Regions from separate parts of the Stenotrophomonas sp. YJH_SMC_106-19 genome, predicted to be linked through region 2. Evidence: riboswitches for the same ligand, from Rfam matches in the RefSeq annotation. Region 2 holds a riboswitch; the other holds the start of a gene.
The links. A riboswitch is a leader RNA that binds a small molecule or an ion and turns the genes downstream of it on or off. The one in region 2 is predicted to bind glycine.
Positions count from the first base shown of each region.

Region 1: it holds a riboswitch for glycine, as region 2 does, so the genes downstream of both, AC5P5M_RS05805 (trimeric intracellular cation channel family protein) here and gcvP (aminomethyl-transferring glycine dehydrogenase) in region 2, are expected to answer to the same signal.

Region 1 is NZ_JCAFRQ010000001.1:1,296,464-1,304,941, reverse strand. It holds gene AC5P5M_RS05830 (MarR family winged helix-turn-helix transcriptional regulator) at 1-308, shown strand, start outside; gene AC5P5M_RS05825 (DNA alkylation repair protein) at 305-1,039, shown strand; gene AC5P5M_RS05820 (hypothetical protein) at 1,099-1,455, opposite strand; gene AC5P5M_RS05815 (hypothetical protein) at 1,916-2,176, shown strand; gene AC5P5M_RS05810 (3-deoxy-7-phosphoheptulonate synthase) at 2,434-3,507, shown strand; gene AC5P5M_RS05805 (trimeric intracellular cation channel family protein) at 3,705-4,322, opposite strand; glycine riboswitch at 4,405-4,510, opposite strand; glycine riboswitch at 4,524-4,613, opposite strand; gene AC5P5M_RS05800 (GIY-YIG nuclease family protein) at 4,653-4,928, shown strand; gene AC5P5M_RS05795 (hypothetical protein) at 5,066-5,476, shown strand; gene AC5P5M_RS05790 (NAD(P)/FAD-dependent oxidoreductase) at 5,543-6,823, opposite strand; gene AC5P5M_RS05785 (NYN domain-containing protein) at 6,943-7,737, shown strand; gene AC5P5M_RS05780 (glutathione S-transferase family protein) at 7,844-8,464, shown strand.
Region 2 is NZ_JCAFRQ010000001.1:620,022-628,499, reverse strand. It holds gene gcvP (aminomethyl-transferring glycine dehydrogenase) at 1-2,516, opposite strand, end outside; glycine riboswitch at 2,579-2,681, opposite strand; gene AC5P5M_RS02870 (multidrug effflux MFS transporter) at 2,983-4,209, shown strand; gene AC5P5M_RS02865 (hypothetical protein) at 4,322-4,711, shown strand; gene AC5P5M_RS02860 (M2 family metallopeptidase) at 4,817-6,784, opposite strand; gene AC5P5M_RS02855 (phosphoethanolamine transferase) at 7,247-8,478, opposite strand, start outside.

The DNA of each region.
Region 1 (8,478 bases), 680 kb from region 2:
GCGGCACACTGTCGCCGCATGCGCTGGCCGAGCGCGCCGGCGTCACCCGCGCCACCATCAGCGGCCTGCTCGATGGCCTGCAGTGCGAAGGTCTGCTGCAGCGGCGCAGCGATGCGGACGATGGTCGTCGCCTGCAGATCGTGCTGACCGCGCAGGGCAAGCGCCTGGCCGAAGACCTCTTCAATCAGCACACGCAGTGGATCGCGGGCCTGTTCAACGGCCTGGACACTGCCGAGCAGGTGCAGCTCTCACAGCTGCTGGCCAAGGTGTGGCAGCACACCGGCGGCAGACGGAAGGACCTGCAGTGAGCGCAGCGATCAGCCCGGCGCGAAAGCATCAGCTGGATACCGGGGCAGCCGCCAGCACGCATCTGGCGGAATGTCTGGCCGTGGACTTCGCGGTGTTGCTGCAGACCGTTGCGGTGCTGCCGGAGACTGCCATTCAATGCATGCGCGATGCCGCCAGCAAAGGCATTACCCAGCGCATGGTTCTGGCGGCAACGCTGTTGCGTGAGGCCAGGCAGGGTGATCCTGCACAGTGGCAGTCGCATGCATCCGACACCGTGCGCGGCTGGGCCTGCTACCTGATCGGTGGCGATGCCACCGCCTCCCTGCCGGTGAAGCTGGAGAAGATGCGCCCGTTGGCCGATGATCCGCATTTCGGCGTGCGCGAATGGGCGTGGCTGGCGCTGCGCACCGACATCGTTGCCGGGCCACTGCTGGCGCTTGAATGCCTGCAGCCGTGGACGCAGGAACCGTCCGCGCATCTGCGCCGGTTTGCCTGTGAAGCACTGCGTCCCCGTGGCGTCTGGGCGGCGCACATCGCTCTTTTCAAGCAGCATCCCGAACACGCGCATTCGCTGCTGGAGGCACTGGCTGATGATCCCGAACGCTATGTGCAGGATTCCGTCGGCAACTGGCTCAACGATGCCGGGAAGACCCAGCCGCAGTGGCTGCGTGACCTGTGCACACGCTGGCAACGCGAGCGCGACAGCCCTGCCAACGCCTACATCCGCAGGCGCGCACTGCGTTCACTGTGATCCGGCGGGTGCCGGCCCATGACCGGGCCATCGGGCCCGGTCACATTGCGCGGACGCGGCTAGTGGGGCTGCAGGCGTTCGGCCGCATGCGTGGCCAGCCCCAGGGATGCCAGCATCAACCCTTCCATCACCCGGTCGCTCACGTGATGTTCGGGCGCGGCATTCTGGCGGCAGCGTTCGGCGGCCAGCAGCACCTCCTGCACGATGCGCAGGCCGGCCAGTGCGCCATCGGCATCGGCCAGCATCATGCGTCGGCCGTTCGCTGGATGGCGCTCGGGCCAGGGTTGGCCATCGGCGGCCGCACCGCTGCCGATGCGTTGCAGGTGGGCGACCAGACTGTTGGGATCGAACGGCGCCTGATCGGCATTGGCCGGATCGGGGTGGGCACCGGGGAAGGGAACGTGTGGTGTGTTCATGGCGTGTGCTCCGTACAGGACAGACGACACCGCCACCGGAAGAGGTGGCGGACGGTACGTGGCGGCAAAGACCGGGAGATGCTGATACCGGCGGGCGCAAGCGCCCCCACGCACCGCCCGCCATGGAACGCGGACGGATTGCCAGCCGGCGCCGCCCAAGGCGACGCCGGCTGACAAGCGTAAACAACATCTCCTCGGGCTTTGCCGACCCGGCCACCCTTTTCCGGTGGCAAACCATCTTGAGCACATGTATCGCATATGCCATTGCCCGTATAACCGCGCATCGATCGCCTGCACGCCCCTTCCGGGCCGAAGGGTGGGAAGCTTGGAAGGAAGATCTCAACGCGGTGGCACCATCGGTCCAGTCGCGACACGATCGATCCGCACATCGGCACATGCGCCGGTCATCCGGACGCGGTAAACAGTGCATTGCCCACGTCCACCCGCAGGGAAGTCGATCATGCAGAGCACGCTCCAGGTCACGCTGTTCGGCCCTCCCGGCGACACCCCGGCGTTGCAGTTGCCGGATGTGGACGGGCCCTCGGTGGCGATACCGGAATCGACACTGCGGCGGCTGGTCTCCGATCTCTACACGGCGCGGTCCCTGCTCAACCCCGAGCAGTTGGAGGAGGCGAGGCGGGAGCTGGATCAGGTGCTGGAGCGCTGGGCCGATATCCACGAGGGCCTGCTGCTGGACGTGGAAGTGCATGGCAGCCGCTAGATCGTCGTGCTGCTGAACCGCTTCCCCAGTTGCGGATGAAACATTTTGTGCTGCGCAGAAGCTGTGCTATCAATACACCCCATGAACGCAGCCGCTACCCGCTTTTACTGGTATTACTTTCCGAAGCCACTGGCGGAGGAAGGACTGCGCTCACCCTGAAGAAAGCTTCAGACGCATTCCCGAAAGCCGCCAGCGAACCTGGCGGCTTTTTTCATGCCGCCTCGCTGGGGACCCCCTACGTACCGGAGACCTCCCCCATGCCCCCCCATACCGACGACCTGCGCATCCGCACCATCGAACCGCTCACACCGCCTGCCCAGCTGCTGGCGATGCTGCCGTGTGACGATGAAGCCTCCGACACCGTCAGTGCTTCGCGCGCGGCCCTGCACCAGATCCTGCATGGCCGCGATGATCGCCTGGCGGTCGTGGTCGGCCCGTGTTCGATCCACGATCCGAATGCGGCCATCGAGTACGCACAGCGCTTGAAGCCGCTGCGCGACGCGCTGGCCGGCGAGCTCGAGATCGTCATGCGCGTGTACTTCGAGAAGCCGCGCACCACGGTGGGCTGGAAGGGCCTGATCAATGACCCGGACCTGGACGGCAGCTTCCGGATCGACAAGGGCCTGCGCATTGCCCGCGGCCTGCTGCGCGACATCAACAAGCTGGGCCTGCCGGCCGGCGTTGAATTCCTCGACGTGATCTCGCCGCAGTACATCGCCGACCTGGTGGCATGGGGCGCGATCGGCGCACGCACCACCGAAAGCCAGGTGCACCGCGAACTGGCCTCCGGCCTGTCGTGCCCGGTGGGCTTCAAGAACGGCACCGATGGCAACGTCAAGATCGCGGCCGATGCGGTCGGCGCGGCCTCCAACCCGCATCACTTCCTGTCGGTGACCAAGCAGGGCGGCACCGCCATCGTTTCGACCACCGGCAACCCGGATTGCCATGTGATCCTGCGCGGCGGCAAGCAGCCGAACTACGACGCGGCCAGCGTGGCCGACGCCTGCCAGGCACTGGCCAAGGCCAGGCTGCCGACGCGGCTGATGATCGATGCCAGCCATGCCAACAGCCTGAAAAAGCCGGAAAACCAGCCGAAGGTGATCGAAGACATCGCCGTTCAGCTGGAGGACGGCGAACAGCGCATCGTGGGCGTGATGATCGAGAGCCATCTGGTGGGAGGCCGGCAGGAACTGGTGCAAGGCCAGCCGCTGGTCTACGGGCAGAGCATCACCGATGGCTGCATCGACTGGGACACCACCGTGACGGTGCTGGAGCGACTGGCTGCGGCCGTGCGCGCCCGTCGCGAAGTGACGGTGTCAGAAGCCGCCTGAGCGCGGCATGTGTGTGGATGGCGGCCAGCGCCTGCGGGGGTGCGGCCGCGATCAGGGCCGGTCGGAGTTGGAGACCGGCCCGTCCGCACCGGCGATGCGCCTGGCGCTGCGCATGAGCGACAGCGCCAGGTCCATCGCCGGGGTGGTGCAGGGCACGAAGGGGAGCGCCGGGCCACGCCCGGCGAACACGCCATCGTTCAATGCACTTCGTCGTGATACACGAACTTCGGCATTTCCCAGCGGTAGTGGATCGCCAGCAGGCGCAGGGCGAAGCCGCCCGCCAGGCAGCACAGGATGGCCGTGGCATCGGGCACGTTCCAGTGCAGCAGCAGCAGATAGGCGGCGCCGGTCAGCAGCGCGATGATCGCGTACAGCTCCTTCTGGAAGATCAGGGGCACTTCGTTGCACAGAATGTCGCGCAGCACGCCGCCGAACGCACCGGTCAGCATGCCTGCGATCAGCACGATCGGTGTGGCATGACCGGCCTCGCGTGCGATCGAGCAACCGATCAGGGTGAAGGCGATCAGGCCCAGGCCGTCGAGCACCAGGAAGGTGCGGCGGAAGTGGTGCATCCAGCGTGCGACCCAGGTGGCGATCAGCGCCGCGCACACGGTGAAGCCGAGGTACTCGGGATGTTTGACCCAGCCCAGCGGATAATGGCCAAGCAGGATGTCGCGCAGTGAACCACCGCCGAGCGCGGTAACGCAGGCGATCATGACCACGCCGAACAGATCCATGCGGCGGCGTCCCGCGGACAGTGCGCCGGTCATGGCTTCGGCGGAAATGGCGATCAGGTAGATGATGGACAGCAACATGGAACAGGCTCCGGACGCGGTGGGGCCGGCCATGCGCGGACGCCGCCATTGCCTGCGCAATGACGGGATGACGATGACCGGTGCCGCTCCCGCTGTCCTTTTGCCTGAGAGTTCAGCGGCGTAGGCCGCGTGCCCCTTCGGCGGATCGTACCGGGCATGCCCGGTGACCTCTCTCCAGCTCGGCGAGTCGAATGCATGGTTGGTGGGATTCCAGCCCACCGGCCTGAGCGATCATGGGAGCCTGCGCCTTCGGCGGGCGCCAGCGCGGCGCCTCTCTCCTGCATTCGCGCGCAGTATATCCGCTGCGGTGCAGCACGGCATAATCCCGGCATGGCCCCGTCCCACCGCCCGTGGTTCCTGTACCTGCTCGAATGCCGCGATGGCAGCTACTACGCTGGCATCAGCACCGACGTGGACGCGCGTTTCGCCGCCCATCGCGCCGGTACGGGGGCGCGCTACACCCGGGCCCGTCCGCCGCTGCGCATCCTGGCCGTGCGCGAGTACCCGGACCGCTCCGCCGCCTCGCGCGCCGAGTGGCAGCTCAAACAGCTGCCGCGCGAGCGCAAGCTGGCGTGGTTGCAGGCGCCGACCGAGGGAATTCTTTAGAGACGGGCCGTGCTCGGCTCCGGCCCTCCGCCATCACTAGGTTCAGGACATTCACAACATGCGACGACAGGAACTCTGACCATGCGATTATCGCTGCGACCATCGACACAGGGATCGATCCGATGAAGGTCCGTTGGATGCTGCTGTTGACCCTCTGCTTGGCCCTGCAGGCCTGCACGCAGACACCGGCACCGCCGTCGCCGCTTCAGCACGGGCAGATCGGTACCGCCGCCGAGCTGGCCTCGCAGCGTGGCCTGACCGCTCCGAATACGCCCCGTTTACGCCGCGATCTGGTGCCGGCCGAACTGGTCGATCTGATTCCGCTCGCCGAAAAATGGGGCATCGGCGATGACCTGCTGCGCAGCGAGATGCAGGAACGTGCCACTGACGCGGAGAAGCAAGCGATGGGCGATGCATTGAAAGACCGTCATGCGCGTATCACCGCGTGGCTCGACAGCTTTCCGCCGGGGCAGTCAATGTCCGACGAGGCCGCTGCGTTCATGTATATGCAGGTGAGTGCTGACGAAATGGGCCTGATGCAGCAGTAGGTTCACACCATGTGGGGTCAGATCCCTTTCCGCAGGAAAGGGATCTGACCCCGTTGCAGACCTGCACTACCGTTTCGGCCGGCGGTCATCCTGGTCATCGCCGAAGATGATGCGTGCGCTGCGCTGGTAGCTCCAATACGCCACCGCCCAGTTCAGCAGCACCACGATGCGGTTGCGGAAGCCGATCAGGAAGAACACGTGCGCGGCCAGCCAGAACCACCAGGCCAGCACGCCCGACAGCTGCAGGCGCCCCAGGTGCACGATGGCGGCCATGCGGCCGATGGTGGCCAGGTTGCCGTAGTCCGCGTACTTGAAGGGCCCGGGCTCCGGCCTGCCGTGCAGGCGTGCACGGATGACCTCGGCCACGTACTTGCCCATCTGCTTGGCGGCGGGCGCTACGCCGGGCACGGGCTTGCCGTTGGCCTGGTTCACCGCGGCCAGATCGCCGGCCACGAACAGTTCCGGATGCCCGGGCAGGGTCAGGTCCGGCTGCACCTGCACGCGCCCGGCACGGTCCAGTGGCACGTCCAGCGTGCGCGCCAGCGGCGAGGCGGCCACGCCGGCCGCCCACACCACGGTGCGCGCCGGCACGAACTGGTCACCCAGCGTGAAGCCCTGGCTGTCGATGTTGCTCACCGGCGTTCCGGTCAGCACTTCCACACCCAGCTTTTCCAGCTGCCGGCGCGCCTTCAGCGAGAGCACTTCCGGGAACGAGGACAGCACGCGTGGACCGGCTTCCACCAGGCGCACCTTGGCGCTGGCCGGATCGATGTGGCGGAATTCATTGCGCAGCGTATGGCGTGCAATCTCGGCCAGGGTGCCCGCCAGTTCGACGCCGGTCGGGCCGCCGCCGACGACGGCAAAGCTGAGCCACGCCGCCTTCCTGGCCGGGTCCGGTTCGGCTTCGGCGCGCTCGAACGCCAGCAGCAGCTTGCGGCGCAGGGCAATGGCATCGTCGAGGGTCTTCAGGCCGGGCGCATCATCGGCCCACTGGTCGTTGCCGAAGTAGGCGTGAGTGGCGCCGGTAGCCAGCAGCAGGCTGTCGTAGTCCAGCGTGCTGCCGTCGGCCAGCCGCACCTGGCGGAGCTGCCTGTCGATGGCCACGACCTCACCGAGCCGCACTTCCACGTTGCGCTGGTGGCCGAGGATGTGGCGCAGCGGTGCGGCAATGTCCGGCGCTGACAGGCCTGCGGTCGCCACCTGGTACAGCAGCGGCTGGAACAGGTGATGGTTGCGGCGGTCGACCAGGGTGATGCGGATGCGTTCGCGTGCCAGCGCACGGGTGGCCCAGAGGCCGGCAAAACCGCCGCCGACAACGACCAGGTGGGGAACGCGCTCACGACTCATCGACTCACTCCAGGGGGCATGGGGAACCGTCCGGCATCTTCGCACGGCGGCGGCCTGTCACGTCAGCGTGCGCGCGGATCGGCGATACTCGGATTCAGGCAACCGCCAGCGAGAGGCCCATGAGCGAACCGGAAAAGCGCATCGCCCTGTTGATCGACGCCGACAACGCGCCCGCATCGAAGATCGACGAAGTGCTGGCGGAGGTGGCCCGCTACGGCGTGGCCAATGTCCGCCGTGCCTACGGCAACTGGAAGAGCCCACGGCTGAAAGGCTGGGAGGCGGTGCTGCACGAGTACGCGATCCGGCCCATCCAGCAGTTCGCCTACAGCAAGGGCAAGAACGCCTCGGACATGGCCATGGTGATCGATGCGATGGACCTGCTGTACGCGCGCAACCTCGACGGCTTCGCCATCGTCTCCAGCGATGCTGATTTCACTCCAATGGTGATGCGCCTGTTGACCGACGGGGTGAAGGTGTATGGCTTCGGCGAAAAGAAGACGCCGGAACCCTTCGTCAATGCCTGTTCCAAATTCACCTATCTGGAAGCACTGGGCCAGGCCCATGCCAGCGTGCCGGAAGTGGAACAGGGCACGGCAGAGCCGGGTGCCATCGAGCCGGCCACCGGTGAAACGGGCAGCGGCGACGAAGTGCGCCCGCGCAAGAGCGGCGCGGAAATGCGCAGCGATACACGTCTGGTGAAGATGCTGCGCCGCGCCGTGTCCGCCGCGGAAGGCGAGGACGGCTGGTCGCACCTGGGGCCGGTGGGCAGCCAGATCGCCAACCAGGCCTCGTTCGATTCGCGCAACTATGGCTATGGAAAGCTGAGTGATCTGCTGGCGGCGATCGGTCTGTTCGAACTGAAGAAGGATGGCAAGTCGTCCTACGTGCGCGCGCTGCCGAAGAAGAACCGGTAGCGCCGGGCCATGCCCGGCCGACGCCCCCGCGCATCATTCCGCACGCCCACATGTACACCGATCAGGCGTATCGTTGCCGCTCGCATTGCCCGCAAGGAATACCCGCATGTTGAAGATCTGGGGCCGTCGCAATTCCAGCAACGTCCGCAAGGTGCTGTGGTGTGCCGAAGAGATCGGCCTGCCCTACGAGTCCATCGAAGTGGGCGGCAGCCACGGTGGCACACAGACGCCGGAATACCTGGCGATGAACCCCAACAGCCTGGTGCCGGTGATCGAGGACCAGGGCCTGCCGCTGTGGGAGTCCAACGCCATCGTGCGCTACCTGAGCGCGCGCTACGCGCTGGGGACACTGTACGCCGAGGATCCGATGGAACGTGCACAGGCCGAGAAATGGATGGACTGGAGCACTTCGCGGATGGCGCCGCTGTACAGCGATCTGATCTGGGGCATCATGCGCACCGCGCCGGCAGACCGCGATGAATCGCGGATCAATGCTGCCATCGTCCGCGCCGCCGATTACCTGGCGATGGCCGACGCGACGCTGGCCACGCAGCCGTGGCTGTCGGGCGCGACATTCGCGATGGGCGACATCCCGTTGGGTTCACTGGTGTACGCCTGGTATGAACTGCCGATCCAGCGTCCGGACCTGCCCCACCTGGCCGAGTGGTACGCCCGGCTGCGTGAGCGACCCGCTTACCAGCGCGGCGTGATGTCACCGCTGACGTAAGCGGGAATCGCGCG
Region 2 (8,478 bases):
GGGAAGCTCAGCGTCGGCGCGTGGAAGCCGAAGTCGATCAGGCGCTTGGCCACGTCCTCGGCGCCGATGCCGCTGCTCTTCTCCAGCGGGCGCACATCGAGGATGCACTCATGCGCCACCAGGCCGTTGCGGCCGGTGTACAGCGTCCTGAAGTGCGGCGCCAGGCGCTTGGCGATGTAGTTGGCATTGAGCTGCGCGACCTGGGTCGCCTTGCGCAGGCCCTCGCGGCCCATCATCGCGATGTACATCCAGCTGATCGGCAGGATCGAGGCGCTGCCGAAGCTGGCGGCGCTGACCATGCCGACGGGGCCGTTGTCACCCAGCTTGCCCGGCAGGAACGGGGCCAGGTGCGCCTTGACCGCGCACGGGCCGACGCCCGGGCCGCCGCCGCCGTGCGGGATGCAGAAGGTCTTGTGCAGGTTCAGGTGGGAAACGTCCGAACCCCACTTGCCCGGCTTGGCCACGCCGACCAGGGCGTTCATGTTGGCACCGTCGGTGTACACCTGGCCGCCGTGCTTGTGGATGATCTCGCAGATCTCGACCACCTCCTCCTCGAACACGCCGTGCGTGGACGGGTAGGTCATCATGATCGCGGCCAGGCGGTCGCTGTACTTCTCGGCGTTGAGGCGGATGTCCTCGACATCGACATTGCCGTTGGCATCGGTCTTGGTGACCACCACCTTCATGCCGCACATCTGTGCCGAGGCCGGGTTGGTACCGTGGGCCGAATCCGGAATCAGGCAGATGTCGCGATGCTCCTCACCACGCGAGCGGTGGTAGGCGCGGATCGCCAGCAGGCCGGCGTACTCGCCCTGTGCACCCGAGTTCGGCTGCAGGCTGACCGCATCGTAGCCGGTGCATTCGACCAGCATCGCTTCCAGCGACTCGATCAGTTCCTTGTAGCCCAGCGCCTGGTCGGCCGGCACCAGCGGATGGATCTGCGAGAACTCCGGCCAGGTCACCGGGATCATCTCGGCGGTGGCGTTGAGCTTCATGGTGCACGAGCCCAGCGGGATCATCGTGCGGTCCATCGCCAGGTCCTTGTCGGCCAGTGAACGCAGGTAGCGCAGCAGTTCGTGCTCGCTGTGGTGCGTGTTGAACACCGGATGGGTCAGGAACGCGGACTGGCGCAGCAGCCCGGCCGGCAGCGCGTCGGCGGTGCTGGCATCCAGTGCATCCACATCGGCTTGGGCACCGAAGACGGCGGCCAGCGCGACCACATCGGCGCGGGTGGCGGTCTCGTCCAGGCTGATGCCGACCGAGTCGCTGTCGATCGCGCGCAGGTTGTAGCCGGCGGCGCGCGCCTTGGCGTGGATCTCATCGGCGTGCACACCGGTGACGTGCAGGGTGTCGAAGAAGTCGCCAGCAACCTGCACGCCGGCCTTGCGCAGTGCGGCGGCCAGGATCGCGGCCAGGCGGTGGGTGCGGCGGGCGATGCGGGTCAGGCCTTCCGGACCGTGGTAGACAGCGTACATCGAGGCCATCACCGCCAGCAGGACCTGTGCGGTACAGATGTTGGAGGTGGCCTTCTCGCGGCGGATATGCTGCTCGCGGGTCTGCAGGGTCAGGCGGTAAGCCGGGTTGCCCTGCGCATCGATTGAGACGCCGATCAGGCGGCCGGGCATCGAGCGCTTGTAGGCGTCACGGCAGGCCATGAACGCCGCGTGCGGGCCACCGAAGCCGAACGGCACGCCGAAACGCTGGCTGTTGCCGACCACGATGTCCGCGCCCCATTCGCCAGGTGCGGCGAGCAGGGTCAGCGCCAGCAGATCGGTGGCCACGGCGACCAGGCCGCCGCGTGCATGCACGGCCTCGACCAGTGCCCGGTAGTCGGCCACCTGGCCGAACGTATCCGGGTACTGCAGCAGCACGCCGAAGCTGTCCGCTTCCAGCGCTTCGGCCGGGGTGCCGACGCGCAGCACGATGCCCATGGGCTCGGCGCGGGTGCGCAGCAGCTCCAGGGTCTGCGGGTGCACGGCATCGTGCACGAAGAAGGTGTCCGACTTCGACTTGGCCGAACGCTTGGCCAGGGTCATCGCTTCGGCCGCTGCGGTGGCTTCGTCCAGCAGCGAGGCGTTGGCGATCTCCATGCCGGTCAGGTCGGCGCACAGGGTCTGGAAGTTGATCAGCGCTTCCATGCGGCCCTGCGAGATCTCTGCCTGGTACGGGGTGTAGGCGGTGTACCAGGCCGGGTTTTCCAGGATGTTGCGCAGGATCACGTTCGGCGTGTGGGTGCCGTAATACCCCTGGCCGATGAAGCTGCGCAGCACGGTGTTCTTGTCGGCGATCGCGCGGATCTTCGCCAGCGCCTCCACTTCGGTGATCGACTCCGGCAGCGCCAGCGCTGCCGGCGACTTGATCTTGGCCGGCACGATGGCATCGGTCATCGCATCCAGCGACGCGTGGCCGACGACGTCGAGCATCTGCGCGATCTCGGCGTCATTGGGGCCGATATGGCGCTCGACGAACGCACTGTGGTGCTCGAGCTCACGCAGGGAAGGGGTGTTCTGGGACATGGCGAAGGATCCGTCAGGAAAGGGCACACGCACGGGCACAGGCCGCCGGATGGCGGGCTGCGGGGCGCCCCTCTGTCCTTTTGCCTGAGAGTTTGGAAGCGCGGCTGGCCGCAGCTTCGTGCCCCTTCGGCGCCGGATCGAACCGGTCTCTCCAGAGTTGTGTTGCGGGTGGTATCGGGCCTGAGCGATTACGGGCGTTGCGCCTTCGGCAGCGGTGTTCCGCTTCTCCCACCGTGTTGCCCGCCGATTATAGCCGGTTATGGCCTGCTGCCGGGGCCGCCCGGGCAGGGCCTGCGCCTGAATGGCCGATGGCCCGGGGCGTCCGTTTTGTGCGGTGCTGCATGGCATCGGGCGCATTCCCCGCCTATCATGGGCGGATACCCGAATTCATCTGGCGCCGTCCCTGCTGCAGCGGGACCGGCGCCCGCCGTGCGTGCCGCGCATGGCCTTGCCGGACACCGTTCACATGACCGCCGCTGTTGCTCCGTCCACCCGTCGCATGGCCCTGCTGCTCGCGGGCCTGGCCATGTTCGGCCCGTTCTCCATCGACACCATTTTCCCGGCCTTCCCGCAGCTGGCCCAGCGCCTGGCGGTGGATGAGGTGGCCGTCCAGCAGACCATCAGCGTCTACCTGCTGTTCTATGGCCTGATGAGCCTGGCGCACGGGCCGCTGTCCGATGCCTGGGGCCGCAAGCGGGTGATTCTCGGCGGCCTGGTGGTGTTTGCCGGGGCCTCGGTCGGCTGCGCGCTGTCCACTGACCTGCCGACCCTGCTGGCGTTCCGCGCGCTGCAGGGCCTGTCGGCGGGCGTGGGCATGATCGTCGGCCGCGCGGTGATCCGTGACCTGTACCACGGCCATGACGCCCAGCGGTTGATGAGCCAGGTCTCGATGCTGTTCGGCATCGCGCCGGCCATCGCCCCGATCATCGGTGGCTGGATTCTGCTCAGCGGTGCCGGCTGGCCGCTGATCTTCTGGTTCCTCGTGGTGTTCTCGCTGGTGCTGCTGGTGGCCACCGCGCGCTTCCTGCCGGAAACGCATCCGCCGGAGGCGCGGGTACCGCTGTCGCCGCGCGCACTGCTGCGTGACTATGTGCGCATCGGCTTCAACCCGCGTTTCCTGCGCCTGGCACTGGCCGGCAGCATCGGCTTCGGCGGCATTTTCCTGTACATCGCGTCCGCGCCGGTGTTCGTGATGCAGCACCTGCATCTGGGCGAAGGCGACTTCGCCTGGCTGTTCATTCCCACCATCGGTGGCATGACGGCCGGCGCGTTCCTGTCCGGGCGCATGGCCGGGCACACCACGCCGACCCGGCAGGTGACCATCGGCTTCTCCCTGTGCGCGCTGTCGACACTGCTCAACGTCGGCTACGTGGTGCTGGCGCCGCAGTTCGCGCTGCCGTGGGCGGTACTGCCCATTTTCCTGGGCGGCATGGGCATGGCGCTGATCTTCCCGATCCTGGCGCTGGCCGTGCTCGACATGTATCCGCACCAGCGCGGCCTGGCCTCGTCGCTGCAGGCCTTCGCGCAGCTGATGGTCAGCACCGTGGTGGCCGGCGTCGTGTCGCCCCTGCTCAGTGCCAGCCCGCTGCATCTGGCGCTGGGCCAGGCCGGCTTCTTCGCCGCCGGGTTTGTGTTCTGGTACTGGGAGCATCTGCGCGAGCGCACCGCCCAGGCGGCCTGCACGGAGGCGTGAGCCCACGGCGGCGACGGCTCGCGGGCTGCGCCGCGGCGCGCGCCAGGCGACGTGAAGCGGCGCAACGGCCGGGGTGCGTTATCCTTGCGCCCCCCACGCAGCGGTAGCGCCCATGTCCATCTCCTCCAAGATCCGCCGCGACCAGCGCCGCCGCAAGGAAGCGCAGGCCGCCAGCCGCGCCGCTGCGCAGGCTTCGCCCGTGGAGCCGCATGCCGAACTGCGTGATGCGCAGCGCACGCTGCTGGCAGGTGTCGTGCGCCGCGATGGCGAGTGGGTGCTGGGCATGGATGGCCGTATCGCAGGGCATAGCGAGAGCGCCGCGCAGGTACTGGCGTTGATCATGCAAGCCGGTGAACTGCACGAGCGCAACGGTACGCCGGTGCGTCTGATGTATTCCGACGCGCTGCGCGATGCCGCGCAGGCCGAAGCGCAGGCACAAGGGCAGACGTTCGAGGAATTCAAATCCGCGCTGGCCGCGCAGCTGGCCGCGAAGAAGGGGTAGCGCCGGGCCATGCCCGGCGAACGCAGCGGTGCGATCAAGGCCGCCGGGCATGGCCCGGCGCCACCGGAACGAAAGGGGCGGATCCTCGCGGATCCGCCCCTTTTCTCATTTCGCCACCGGGGCCGCAGCGCTGGCCTGCCAGCCGCACATCTGGCCTTCGTTCTGCTGCTTGAGCCACTCATTGACCGGGCTGAAGTACTCGATCATCGGGCCGGCATCCAGCTTGTCGGTGCCGGTCAGCTCCTTCAGCGTGGCCTGCCACGGCTGGCTGGCGCCCTTGCTGAGCATCGCCCAGTACTTCTGGCCGGCTTCCTTGTTGCCGTAGAAGGTGCACTCGTGCAGCGGGCCCTTGTAACCCGATGCATCGCACAGGCCCTTGTAGAACTGGAACTGCAGGATGCGGGCAAGGAAGTAGCGGGTGTACGGCGTATTGCCCGGCACGTGGTACTTCGCGCCCGGATCGAAGAACTCCTCGCCGCGGGTGCTGGCCGGGGCAACGCCCTGGTATTTGGCCTTCAGGTCCCACCATGCCTTGTTGTAGTTGTCGGCGGTGATCGATCCGTCAAACACGCCCCAGCGCCAGCGGTCGATCATCAGGCCGAAGGGCAGGAATGAAACGCCCGACAGCGCCATGCGCATCTGCGCGTTGATCACGGCCTCGCGGCTTTCCTGCGGTGCGTCAACGAGACCGATCGAATTCAGGTACTTGGGCGTCATCGCCAGCACGATCGTGTCGCCGATTGCTTCGTGGAAGCCATCGTTGGCGCCGCCCTGGAACAGGGGCGGCAACGGGTTGTAGGCCAGGTCGTAGTAGATGTGGCCCAGCTCGTGATAGATGGTGGTGAAGTTCTCTTCGTTCGGCTTGATGCACATCTTGGTGCGCACATCGCCTTCCATGTTCATGTCCCAGGCGCTGGCGTGGCAGACCACGTCACGGTCGTCAGGCTTGATGAACTGGGTCTTGTCCCAGTACGACTGCGGCAGCGAGGGCATGCCCAGCGACACGTAGAAATCCTGTGCGCGCTCGGTCATCTGTTTCGCGGTACGCAGTTCGGCCTCGCGCTGGGCCCTGTACTGGCCCGCGACGCTGGCATCCCTGCCAGCCTTGGCCAGCGCAGCACTCAGGTTGGTCTGGTACTGCTTTTCCAGTGCGGCGGTGATGTCCAGGCTTCCGGCACCGGGATAGGGCTCCAGCTGGTCCCACAGGTTGGACCAGTCCTGCTGCCACATGTTGCCCAGCAGGTGCGCGGCGATCAGGCCATTACCCACCTCGGCCTTGTCCTTGCCGTAGGTCTTGTCCAGCTTGCCGCGCGCGTAGCAGTGCAGCTGCTCGTACATCGGCTTGACCTGCTCCCACAGGCGGTCGGTTTCCGGCCCGATCTGCTCCGGCGGCATGTCATAGCCGCTGCGCCACATCTGCCCGGCATCGGTGAAGCCCATGCCCTTGGCACCTTCGTTCACCAGGCTGACGAACTTCTGGTAGTCGCCACGCATGTTCCGCGTGGTGCTGTGCCAGCCCTGCCAGGCATCAAGCTGCGCGTCGTAGTCGCGGCTGCGTGCCAGCACCTGTTCCAGTTCCCCCAGCTGGCGGCAGGAGGCCGGGTCGTTGGCATCGGTGCAGTACTTGCCAGCACCGTAGCTGCCCTCCATGCGGGTGGCGATCTGGGTCAGCTCGGCCAGCTTGGCCGGGTCGCGCGGTGCCGGCATCGAGGACATCAGCTTCAGCAGATGGATCGCACGCTTGCTGTCTGCGCTCATCGGCTGGCCCTCGAACTTCGCGGCCTGCTCGATCCAGCTGTTGAGCTGGGTCAGTGAACGCTCGTTGGCCTTGGCCGCGATGCGCTCCGAATCGCTGTTGATGTAGGTGGAAGACAGCCACTGCGCCGAGGTCATCTCCGGATAAGCAGCCTTGTATTCGGCATTGATGCGGGCAACGAACTGGTCGGCGGTCTCGCCGGCCGGTGCGCTGCTGCCGGCGCTCTCGGCGCCGGGGGACGCTTCCTTCTTGCAGGCAGCCAGGGCCAGCGTGGCGGCGGCGACAGCAGCGGCCAGCAGGAGATGACGGTGTTTCACGGGCGGTCCTTGGGTGGTGAACGACGGCCGAAGGCTAGTGGGCGCGCGTGCCCACCGCAAGTGGGGAAGGTTGGTGGGGTTCGGCAGGGCTTGCAGCCCTGCACCCGCAGAAGCAACTGAGACGGCAACGGCCGGAGCAAAAGCGGGTTTCCTGTGAGTCGGCGGGGTGGGGCCGGTTGCGGGGGACGCCGTAAATACGTCCCTGTAGGCTCGGTCGCGCCATCCATGGCGCTCACGCCCCCGCAACCGGACCCACCCCGCCTTCGACAGTTCTCTGCGATCTGTCGGAAATGCTCTTGGGGTCAGATCCGTTTTCCGCAGGAAAACGGATCTGACCCCGGAATTTCACCTACCAACAGCGCAGTGAACCCGCCATCCCACGGAATGCCGCTTCGGCTTTTGACGTTGACGTTGCCTTGGCTTCTGCGAGTGCAGGGCTGCAAGCCCTTCCGCCCCCGCCCCTCAGCTCTCGCAGCCGGCGAACACGTCGCGATCGCGCTCGTACAGCGCCGTCTTCACCTGCATCAGGCCCAGCACCGACGGGAACAGGTTGTCGTGGTCGGTATACGCTGCCGAACGCTTGCGCACGCATTGCAGGTCCAGCCCGCGACTGCTGGCGAAGCCCGGCGAGAACCACATCGTCATCGGTACGCGGGTCTGCTCGGCCGGGGCGATCGCATAGGGCACGCCGTGCAGGTACAGGCCCTTCTCACCCAGCGACTCGCCATGGTCGGACAGGTAGATCATCGCCGTGTCGTAGTCCTGCATGCCCTGCAGCGTGCCGATGGTCTTGCTGAGGAAATGATCGGTGTACAGCACGGCATTGTCATAGCTGTTGGTGATCTCTTCACGTGAGCACCGGCCGATGTCACGGGTGTCGCAGGTTGGCTTGAAGCGGGCAAAGGCGGCCGGATAGCGCTCGAAATACGCCGGGCCATGGTTGCCCAGCTGGTGCAGCACGACCACGCGGTCGCCGGATTTGGCACGCACCTGGGTGGCCAGGTCCTGCAGCAGGATCTCGTCCATGCAGCGGCCGTCGGCGCACAGGCCCGGGGTGGTCGCATCGGACAGCGACTGGAAGTCCAGCCCCTCGCACACGCCCTTGCAGCCGGACTGGTTGTCACGCCACAGCGGTGCGATGCCGGCGCGGTTCAGTACGTGCAGCAGCGACTGGTGCGCGCGGATCTTTTTCTCGTCGTAGTCGTGGCGTCCCCATGGCGAGAACAGGCAGGGCAGCGAAACTTCGGTGCTGGTGCCGCAGGAGTGCATGTCGGGGAAGTTGATCACCGGTGCCTGGGCCAGTTCCGGTGTGGTGTTGCGGCCGCCGTTGAGGCCCCAGTTCTGTGCACGCACGGTCTCGCCCATCACGATTACCAGCAGCCGCGGTTTGCTCGCCGGAGCGCGTGGGGTGGCCTTGGCGTCGGTGCCGATCGGCAGTTTCGGCGCGCGCTGCACCGGGTTGTCGCCGCGCAGTGCACGTGGAAGACCCAGCAGCACGTTGGCCGGGGTGGCGAGGTAACGCACTTCACGTTGGTTGCGCATCAGTGCGGAGACGTCCTGGAACGAGATCAGTGCACCGCCAACAGCGGTCACCGCAGCTACCGCCAGGAAGCCCAGGCGCCACAGCAGGCTGCGCCCCCAGCTGCGCCGCTGCAGCTGCACCCGCCACACCAGCACCATCGGCAGTGCCGCCA